Regions from separate parts of the Bacillus sp. LR_5 genome, predicted to be linked through region 1. Evidence: riboswitches for the same ligand, from Rfam matches in the RefSeq annotation. Region 1 holds a riboswitch; each other region holds the start of a gene.

Region 1 (2,203 bases):
AAAAGGAAAATTGGGTGCTTTACGGACTGAATGGCGCTGGAAAGACAGCGCTGTTAAATATGCTTTGCTCTTATTATTTTCCAACATCGGGCGAGATGCAGGTGCTTGGCCATGAATTTGGTAAAACGGAGCTTGGGGAGAAACTTAGACGGAAAATTGGCCTCGTCTCAGCGGCTCTTCAGCAAAAATTTTATCCGGCAGATTCGGCATTTGAAATTGCTTTGAGCGGAGCTTACGCTTCGATTGGATTATATGAAACACCAAGTGCAGAAATCAGGGAAAAAGCGATTGGTTTGTTAGAGGACTTGGGAGCAATTGAATATGCCGACCGCCGCTATGAAACCCTTTCTCAAGGAGAAAAACAAAGAGCCTTGATTGCAAGAGCGCTAATGGCTGATCCGGAGCTGCTGATACTGGACGAACCGGTCACAGGACTGGATTTTATTGCCCGGGAAAAGCTGTTAGACACGATTACATACATTGCAAATAAAGAAAATGCGCCATCGATCCTTTACGTGACTCATCATGCGGAAGAAATTTTGCCGATCTTTGACAAAGCCCTTTTGTTAAAACAGGGAGAGGTCTTTAAATCGGGAGAAATAAAGGAAATGCTTACTGATCAAATACTTTCCGCTTTTTTTGATACGCCAATCCATGTATTATGGAATCAGGATCGGCCGTTTTTAACAAGAGCCGAGCCGATAACGAATGCCTGACAAACACATATCGATTCATCCTAGGGGTGCTTTGCGAAGCTGAGAGAGACTTTGTCTTAACCCTTTTGACCTGATCTGGATCATGCCAGCGGAGGGAAGCGGTGAAAAAACGGAGTACATAGGACTCTGTTTGTTTTTATTAAGCCGTTTCATAACATTTGAAACGGCTTTTTTGATTTTAAAGAATAGGAGCGGATCACATTGAATCAACAAATAGACTCTCTGTTAACAAAGGTGGAAGATCAAAAGGAGGAGCTTATTCAGCTAGCAAAAACGCTGATGTCCTATAAAACACCTGCTCCGCCTGCAAGAAATACCGACGGCATTCAGTCCTGGATTGCTGGGTTTTTAAATGAAATGGGATTCTCGATCGATAAATGGGACGTGTACCCAGGAGATCCCAATGTTGTAGGTCTACTAAAGGGAACAGATTCAGCAGATTATCATAGCTTGATCATCAATGGCCATGTAGATGTGGCAGAGGTAAAAGAGGATGAGGAGTGGGAGCATGATCCGTTTCATCCAATTGAAAAAAACGGTCTCTTAATCGGGCGAGGCGCTTCTGATATGAAAGGCGGAATGGCGTGTGTGCTGTTTGCGGTGAAATTGATTCGTGAAGCCGACATTGAACTTCCCGGTGATTTGATTCTGCAATCGGTTATCGGGGAGGAAGTCGGAGAAGCCGGCACGCTTGAATGCTGCAAGAGGGGCTATCATGCTGATTTTGCAGTTGTCGCGGATACGAGCGATATGCATATTCAAGGTCAAGGCGGTGTCATTACAGGCTGGATTGAAATCAAAAGCAGTCAAACGTTTCATGATGGGACGAGGCGGAATATGATTCATGCAGGCGGAGGAACATTCGGAGCAAGCGCAATTGAAAAAATGGCAAAAATCATTGCGGGGCTCGGGGAACTGGAGCGCCACTGGTCTATCATGAAACGTTATCCCGGTTTTAAACCAGGCACAAATACGATTAACCCGGCTGTCATAGAAGGCGGCAGACATGCGGCTTTTATAGCTGACGAGTGCCGGCTGTGGATCACAGTCCATTTTTACCCGAATGAAACCCATGAACAAGTGGCAGCGGAAATAGAAGATTACATTAACCGGCTGAGTGACAGTGATATTTGGCTTAGGGAAAACCGCCCTGTCTTCAAGTGGGGAGGCTCATCTATGATTGAAGACAGAGGAGAAATTTTTCCGGCACTGGAAGTTGACCCTGGCCACCCAGGCGTCTCAGCGCTTACAGCGTCTCATCAGAAAGTGAAACGGGAGCGTCCGGTTATTGACGTTTCTCAATCCGTTACAGACGGAGGATGGCTGTATAATGCCGGCATTCCAAGCGTGATTTACGGACCTGGAGATCTTCACAATGCACACTCCGTGAACGAGGAGGTATCGATTGAGCAGCTGGTAGATTATACGAAAATTATGCTCAATTTTATCATCGGCTGGTGCAGCTGTAAAAAAGAACAGTGACCATG
Region 2 (2,203 bases), on a different contig from region 1:
GGGGTTCTCGTTTCCCTTCTTTCACCAAACAAAGAACTTGTTCAGCAGCTGGATTCATTCGGCTACGGGTTCTTAATTCCGATTTTCTTTGTGATGGTCGGTGTGAAGCTGGATATATGGACCCTTTTCCAAGATCCGAAAATATTAATCATGATTCCGCTTCTGCTTCTGGCGTTGTTAGTCAGCAAAATCATTCCTGTCCTGTACTTGAAGAAGTGGTATGATAACCGAACTGTTTTGGCATCTGGTTTCCTGCTGACATCAACGCTTTCGCTCGTGATTGCCGCTGCGACAATCGGTCAGCAGCTTCACGTGATCAGCGCAAATATGTCAGGAGCGCTGACGTTAGTAGCCGTCATTGCCAGTATTTTTTCGCCGGTCTTCTTTAAAAAATTGTACAAACGGGAGGAGCAGCCGGAGGAGAAAAAGACGATTACGTTTATCGGTGCAAACCAAATGACATTGCCTGTTACTCTTGAACTGCCGGAGGAAGAGTATGATGTGCGTGTTGTACACGTATACCAAGAGAATGCGGAGGAAAAGCTGTCAGAATCAGTATTTACTGTCGAAACGATTTCTGACTATGAACACGAGACGCTTGAGTCACTCGGCATTTTTGATACGGATATCCTCGTTGTTGCGACAGGGAATGAAGACATGAATGCGGACATTGCATTACTTGCAAAAGAAAAAGGCACAGAAAGAATCATTGCCAGCGTAGGATCACCGGAGAATGAAGCAGCTCTGAAGGAGCAGGGAATCAGCATCTTTTCTATTTTGTTGTCAACAAAAACACTGCTTCGCGCTCTGATAGAAGCGCCTGGAGTCATGAGGCTTCTCACGAACCAGGAGTCTTCGCTGTATCAAATTAATATGGAAAACAGCACTTACGACGGTGTGATTTTGCGGGAATTCCCTTTAACAGGCGACGTCATCTTTGTCAGGATTTTCAGAGGTGTGGATAGCATCGTTCCACATGGGGACACAAGGCTGAAACTGGGAGACCGCTTAATTGTTACCGGATCTCGCGGGTACGTAACGGAGCTTAAGAAAACATTAGAAGGATAAACCTTGACCAAATAGGGATTCGTGTTAATATAGAGGTGCAGAACAATTCAATATGTATTCGTATAACCACTAGGGGTGTCCTTCATAAGGGCTGAGATAAAAGTGTGACTTTTAGACCCTCATAACTTGAACAGGTTCAGACCTGCGTAGGGAAGTGGAGCGGTATTTGTGTTATTTTACTATGCCAATTCCAAACCACTTTTCCTTGCGGGAAAGTGGTTTTTTTATTTATCAGACAGGGGGAATGACGTGTGAAGTTTTCAGAAGAATGCCGCAGTGCAGCCGCAGAATGGTGGGAGGGGAGTTTTGTCCATCCGTTCGTTCAGGGAATCGGTGATGGAACGCTTCCGATTGACCGTTTTAAATACTACGTGCTTCAGGATTCTTATTATTTAACGCATTTTGCGAAGGTGCAATCGTTTGGCGCCGCTTATGCGAAGGACCTTTATACAACGGGACGGATGGCAAGCCACGCCCAAGGTACATATGAGGCGGAAATGGCGCTTCATCGCGAGTTTGCGGAGCTGTTGGAAATCAGTGAGGAAGAGCGTAAGGCGTTTAAGCCGTCTCCTACGGCATACTCTTATACATCCCATATGTACCGTTCGGTTTTGAGCGGGAATTTTGCTGAGATCTTAGCTGCCCTGCTGCCATGCTACTGGCTTTATTACGAGGTAGGTGAGAAATTGCTGCATTGTGATCCGGGGCATCCGATTTATCAGAAGTGGATCGGCACATACGGCGGTGACTGGTTCAGACAGCAGGTCGAAGAGCAAATCAATCGGTTTGATGAGCTGGCGGAAAACAGCACGGATGAAGTGCGCGCCAAGATGAAAGAGAATTTTGTTATTTCCAGCTTCTATGAATATCAATTTTGGGGAATGGCCTATCGAAAAGAAGGCTGGTCCGACCGCGGCATAAAAGAGGTGGAGGAATTTGGAGCTTCACGCCATAACTGATGACTGCAAGCCGGTTGAAGAGTTAGCGAGAGCCATCATAGCTATTCGGAATGAAGTTGATTTTATACACATTCGGGAACGGTCAAAATCGGCGGCCGACATTTTGAAACTGCTCGGGCTTATTTCCGAAGGCGGTGTTGATAAGCGAAAACTGGTCATGAATGGGCGGGTGGATA
Region 3 (2,203 bases), on a different contig from region 1:
AATGCTATAATGATTAACAAATTTTTTCGGGGAGTGGGATGATGAAACAGATTATTGCGATGGGCGGCGGGGGGTTTTTCGATGGAACCGGAAAATTTGTCCCTCGATCAATATATCATCAATCAATCGGGACGGAAGTCGCCTCGCATTTGTTTTTTGCCGACGGCGAGCGGTGATTCCCAAAACTATATTCAGCGGTTTTATCATGCTTTTCAAACACTGGATTGTGTGCCGTCTCATTTATCCTTATTTAAGCCGCCGACAACAGACTTCATTTCTTTTGTTATGGAAAAGGACGTGATTTATGTTGGCGGGGGAAATACGCGGAATATGCTTGTGCTGTGGAAGGAATGGGGGCTGGATCTTATTCTCAGAGAGGCATGGAAGAACGGGGTGATTTTAGCTGGATTAAGTGCCGGTGCGATCTGCTGGTTTGAAGAAGGAGTGACAGATTCGGCAGGACCGCTGACAAGTATGAAAAGTTTAGGTTTTTTGCAAGGGAGCTTTTGTCCTCATTATGACGGTGAAAAGAACCGGAGGCCGATATACCATCAGTTGATATCTAACGAATTCTTGTGCGATGGCTATGCGGCGGACGATGGAGCGGCTCTCCATTTCATAAATGATCAGCTGTTTCAGACTGTGAGTTCAAGACCGGGTGCAAAGGCATATCGGGTGATGAGGGGTGAACATGAGATTTTTGAAATCCCGCTGCGGGTCAAATATTTGGGTTGAATTAGCTGAATATTTTCTATATTCCTCTTTTTTTTCGATTGGTTTTATGTTAAGATGAGTCCGAAATCAATAGTTACTGGGGGTGCCCGTTTTCGGGCTGAGAGAGAAGGTAAGCTTCTTAACCCTTTGGACCTGATCTGGTTCGTACCAGCGTGGGGAAGTAGAGGAATTGTTTTTATTATTGTCGTGCTGGGCAATAATATGTTTCTTTCTGACTGTAACCGGGTTCATTCACTTGAATCCGGTTTTTTGTGCTGGTTATGGGCTTGATTTTGTCCTTTCAAAAGAAGAGAGGGGAAGGATCAATGATGCAAAACGATTCAGTGCAGCAAGCCAACATTTCCATTATGTCGAGTTTTTCGGGGAGTAAGAAAGTATACGTGGAGGGTTCTTCCTCGGACATCCAAGTGCCGATGAGGGAAATCGCCTTAAGTCCGACGACAGGATCGTTCGGCGAAGAGGAAAACGCGCCTGTGCGTGTCTATGATACAAGCGGACCGTATACTGACCCTGATGTGACCATTAATATTCAAGAAGGATTAAAGCCGCTCCGCCAAAAATGGATCACAGAGCGTAACGATGTGGAAGAATATGAAGGACGGACTATAAAACCAGAAGATAACGGTTATAAAAAGGCAATCCCAAACAAAAGCTACCCAGAACTAAAGCGGAAACCGCTGCGGGCGAAAGCGGGTCAAAATGTCACCCAAATGCATTATGCCAAAAAGGGGATCATTACACCTGAGATGGAGTTTATCGCCATTCGCGAGCATGTATCTCCCGAATTTGTCAGAGGTGAGGTAGCAAGCGGCCGGGCGATCATTCCTTCAAATATTAATCACCCTGAAAGTGAACCGATGATTATTGGCCGGAATTTCCATGTGAAGATTAATGCGAATATCGGGAATTCAGCGGTTACGTCATCAATTGAAGAAGAAGTGGAAAAAATGACGTGGGCCATCCGCTGGGGAGCGGATACGATGATGGATCTATCTACCGGTAAAGATATTCATACGACGCGTGAATGGATTATTCGCAATTGCCCTGTGCCTGTGGGAACTGTTCCGATTTATCAGGCGCTTGAAAAAGTAAACGGCGTAGCGGAGGATTTAACGTGGGAGATTTACCGTGATACGCTGATCGAGCAGGCAGAGCAGGGAGTGGATTATTTTACGATTCACGCGGGTGTTTTGCTGCGGTATGTCCCGCTAACCGCCAAACGGACAACAGGAATTGTGTCACGCGGGGGAGCGATTATGGCACAGTGGTGTCTGGCCCATCATCAGGAAAGCTTTTTGTATACTCATTTTGAAGAAATCTGTGAAATCATGAAAACGTATGATATTGCTTTTTCTCTTGGGGACGGGCTTCGTCCCGGATCAATCGCTGATGCCAATGACGAAGCGCAATTTGCTGAATTAGAGACCCTCGGAGAACTGACGCAAATTGCCTGGAAGCATGATGTTCA
Region 4 (2,203 bases), on a different contig from region 1:
TTACCGCATCCGCTCGGTCCTAATAATAAAACACATTCTCCTTTTTGAAGCTCAAACGAAATGTCTTGAAAAACCGGTTTCTCGTCTTCTTCATAAGAGAAGCTGAGCTGCTCAACCGTCAGAAGCTCATCAAAGGCTTGCATGTTCTGACGCCCGCTTCCTTTTCTTTTTCAGTTCCTTTCCGAGTGCCATTCCGTTTAACACACCTGTATAAGCGAGAGAGTCGCTGACAGCTTTTCCGAGAAGCCCCGCCAAAAGCGCGCCGGAAATGAGGCGGATCACAAGCATAATGAGCAGATAACCTGGTGAATAGGCTGCATAGCCAGAAACAAAGAGATCATAGAAAAAGCTGGCTACTGAAGACCCCATACCGGCCAGCATAAGGATAGGGAGAGAGTATGCTTTCCAGCGTGTTGCAAGAAATACAGCCTCAGCCCCGAGCCCTTGAACAATGCCAATCACGATGACCATCGGGCCAGACGGATTTCCCAGCAGGCACTCAACGAGAGCGGCAATGATTTCAGAAACGAGCGCCGCACCCGGTTTTTGAATCATGTACGCGGCGATCACAGAAACGATAAACCAAATGCCGTAAATCGGTTCATAGGCGATTGGCCCAAACATACCTGCAAGCACGTTTCCGAAATGTGTAAATAATAAATAAACAACGGCAAATACGATACTGATAACGGACATGATGACAATTTCTTTTACTTTCCAGCTTTTCATTTTATCCCTGCTTTCTGTTTTTTCTTGATGGACTGTTAGCCGAAAGATTCACAGTCATGGTGATATGGTTTGTTTGCTGCTCGGCCATGCGGAAAACGGCTTCCAATGTGCTGAATACGTCATGCGCATCCCCGTCAAGCTCGCTCGCGTAATGGACACTCTGTACGAAAGTGCCTTGGGCTTTTGCAATGTCGACAGCCTTCATAATCAATCCCATATAATCCGGCTCGTTCATTGGATAAAGGGCAAATTGGCACGGCGCTTCCGCCTTCAAGCCTCGGACAGCATCTTCATTGACACGCTTATCGCCTTTGGAAAGATATGTATCCCCCTGTGTGTCACCCGGGCATCCAATGGAAAACGTGCCGTTCATGACGATGTGTTTTTCGCTGTTTGCTGCATGAAGGTAAATGGCTTTTGCAGCATCGAATACATGATCAATCGATCCGCGTAACACCGTGCTGATATGGTCGGTTTTCGTCCAAACCTTGGATGTATCTGTTTTTTTCAGCGCAGACTTGATCACACTGATAAAATCATCCGTCATCGGATATAAAGAGAAGCGAAAACCGGCGATTCTGCTTGTACCGCAAATATGTTCCATTTCTCCGACCTCCTGTTTTTTTGGTAAAATAAAAAACTGCATATCCTAAGGGAATATGCAGTCATAGATCGATTAAGCGCACAAAAAAATACACCATTCGGTCAACCTGCACTTCCCCACGCTGGTATTATCCAGATCGGGTCATAAGGGATCAAAGCGCGTTTCTTTCGCGCTTTATCTCAGCCAAAACAGCACCCCTAGTGCTTTCCGTATACAATTTTTTATTTTGACATCATAATAGATGATAAGAATCATTTTGTAAACAACGAAATCATTTTTTTCATATAGGGACAGGAGAGGATGATCACATTTGGACAAAGGACACATATTAATTGTGGAAGATGAAGAAAAAATCGCCAGGGTTCTGCAGCTTGAATTGGAATATGAAGGATACGGCGTGACCATTAAACACAATGGAACAGAAGGTCTTGAGGCGGCCGCGGAAGGCGGGCATTCCTTGGTGCTTCTTGATGTCATGCTGCCGGGGCTTAGCGGACTGGAAGTGCTGCGCCGCTTGAGAAAAACGGATTCGCAGACACCGGTCATATTATTAACGGCGCGAGACAGCATTCCTGATAAGGTAACAGGTCTGGATATCGGTGCGAATGACTATGTCACCAAGCCGTTTGAAATCGAGGAATTACTTGCGAGAATCAGGGCGGCGCTGCGGCAAAATGGAACAAAAACGGAAGATATCGGCACCTTTCTTACATATGACGATTTGCGGGTGAACGAAAAAACCCGTGAAGTGAGACGCGGAGACAAAGAGGTGGAATTAACGCCGCGGGAATTTGATCTACTCGTCTATATGCTAAAGCATCCGCAGCAAGTGCTGACACGGGAGCAAATTCTAAGCTCGGTATGGGGATT

Evidence for each region. A riboswitch is a leader RNA that binds a small molecule or an ion and turns the genes downstream of it on or off. The one in region 1 is predicted to bind thiamine pyrophosphate.
Region 2: linked by a shared signal. The riboswitch ahead of tenA (thiaminase II) and the one ahead of RAC86_RS12270 (acetylornithine deacetylase) in region 1 are both predicted to bind thiamine pyrophosphate.
Region 3: linked by a shared signal. The riboswitch ahead of thiC (phosphomethylpyrimidine synthase ThiC) and the one ahead of RAC86_RS12270 (acetylornithine deacetylase) in region 1 are both predicted to bind thiamine pyrophosphate.
Region 4: linked by a shared signal. The riboswitch ahead of thiU (HMP/thiamine ABC transporter substrate-binding protein ThiU) and the one ahead of RAC86_RS12270 (acetylornithine deacetylase) in region 1 are both predicted to bind thiamine pyrophosphate.

What each region holds. Positions count from the first base shown of each region.
Region 1 is NZ_JAVAXX010000046.1:8,688-10,890, forward strand. Features, by position in the region: gene RAC86_RS12265 (ABC transporter ATP-binding protein) at 1-716, shown strand, start outside; TPP riboswitch at 729-830, shown strand; gene RAC86_RS12270 (acetylornithine deacetylase) at 918-2,198, shown strand.
Region 2 is NZ_JAVAXX010000002.1:4,298-6,500, forward strand. Features, by position in the region: gene RAC86_RS00815 (monovalent cation:proton antiporter family protein) at 1-1,068, shown strand, start outside; TPP riboswitch at 1,130-1,238, shown strand; gene tenA (thiaminase II) at 1,320-2,027, shown strand; gene tenI (thiazole tautomerase TenI) at 2,005-2,203, shown strand, end outside.
Region 3 is NZ_JAVAXX010000235.1:1,589-3,791, forward strand. Features, by position in the region: partial or broken gene RAC86_RS29365 (Type 1 glutamine amidotransferase-like domain-containing protein) at 42-735, shown strand; TPP riboswitch at 804-911, shown strand; gene thiC (phosphomethylpyrimidine synthase ThiC) at 1,044-2,203, shown strand, end outside.
Region 4 is NZ_JAVAXX010000216.1:3,256-5,458, forward strand. Features, by position in the region: gene RAC86_RS28245 (ABC transporter ATP-binding protein) at 1-143, opposite strand, end outside; gene RAC86_RS28250 (ECF transporter S component) at 130-729, opposite strand; gene thiU (HMP/thiamine ABC transporter substrate-binding protein ThiU) at 731-1,333, opposite strand; TPP riboswitch at 1,430-1,542, opposite strand; gene ykoG (two-component system response regulator YkoG) at 1,644-2,203, shown strand, end outside.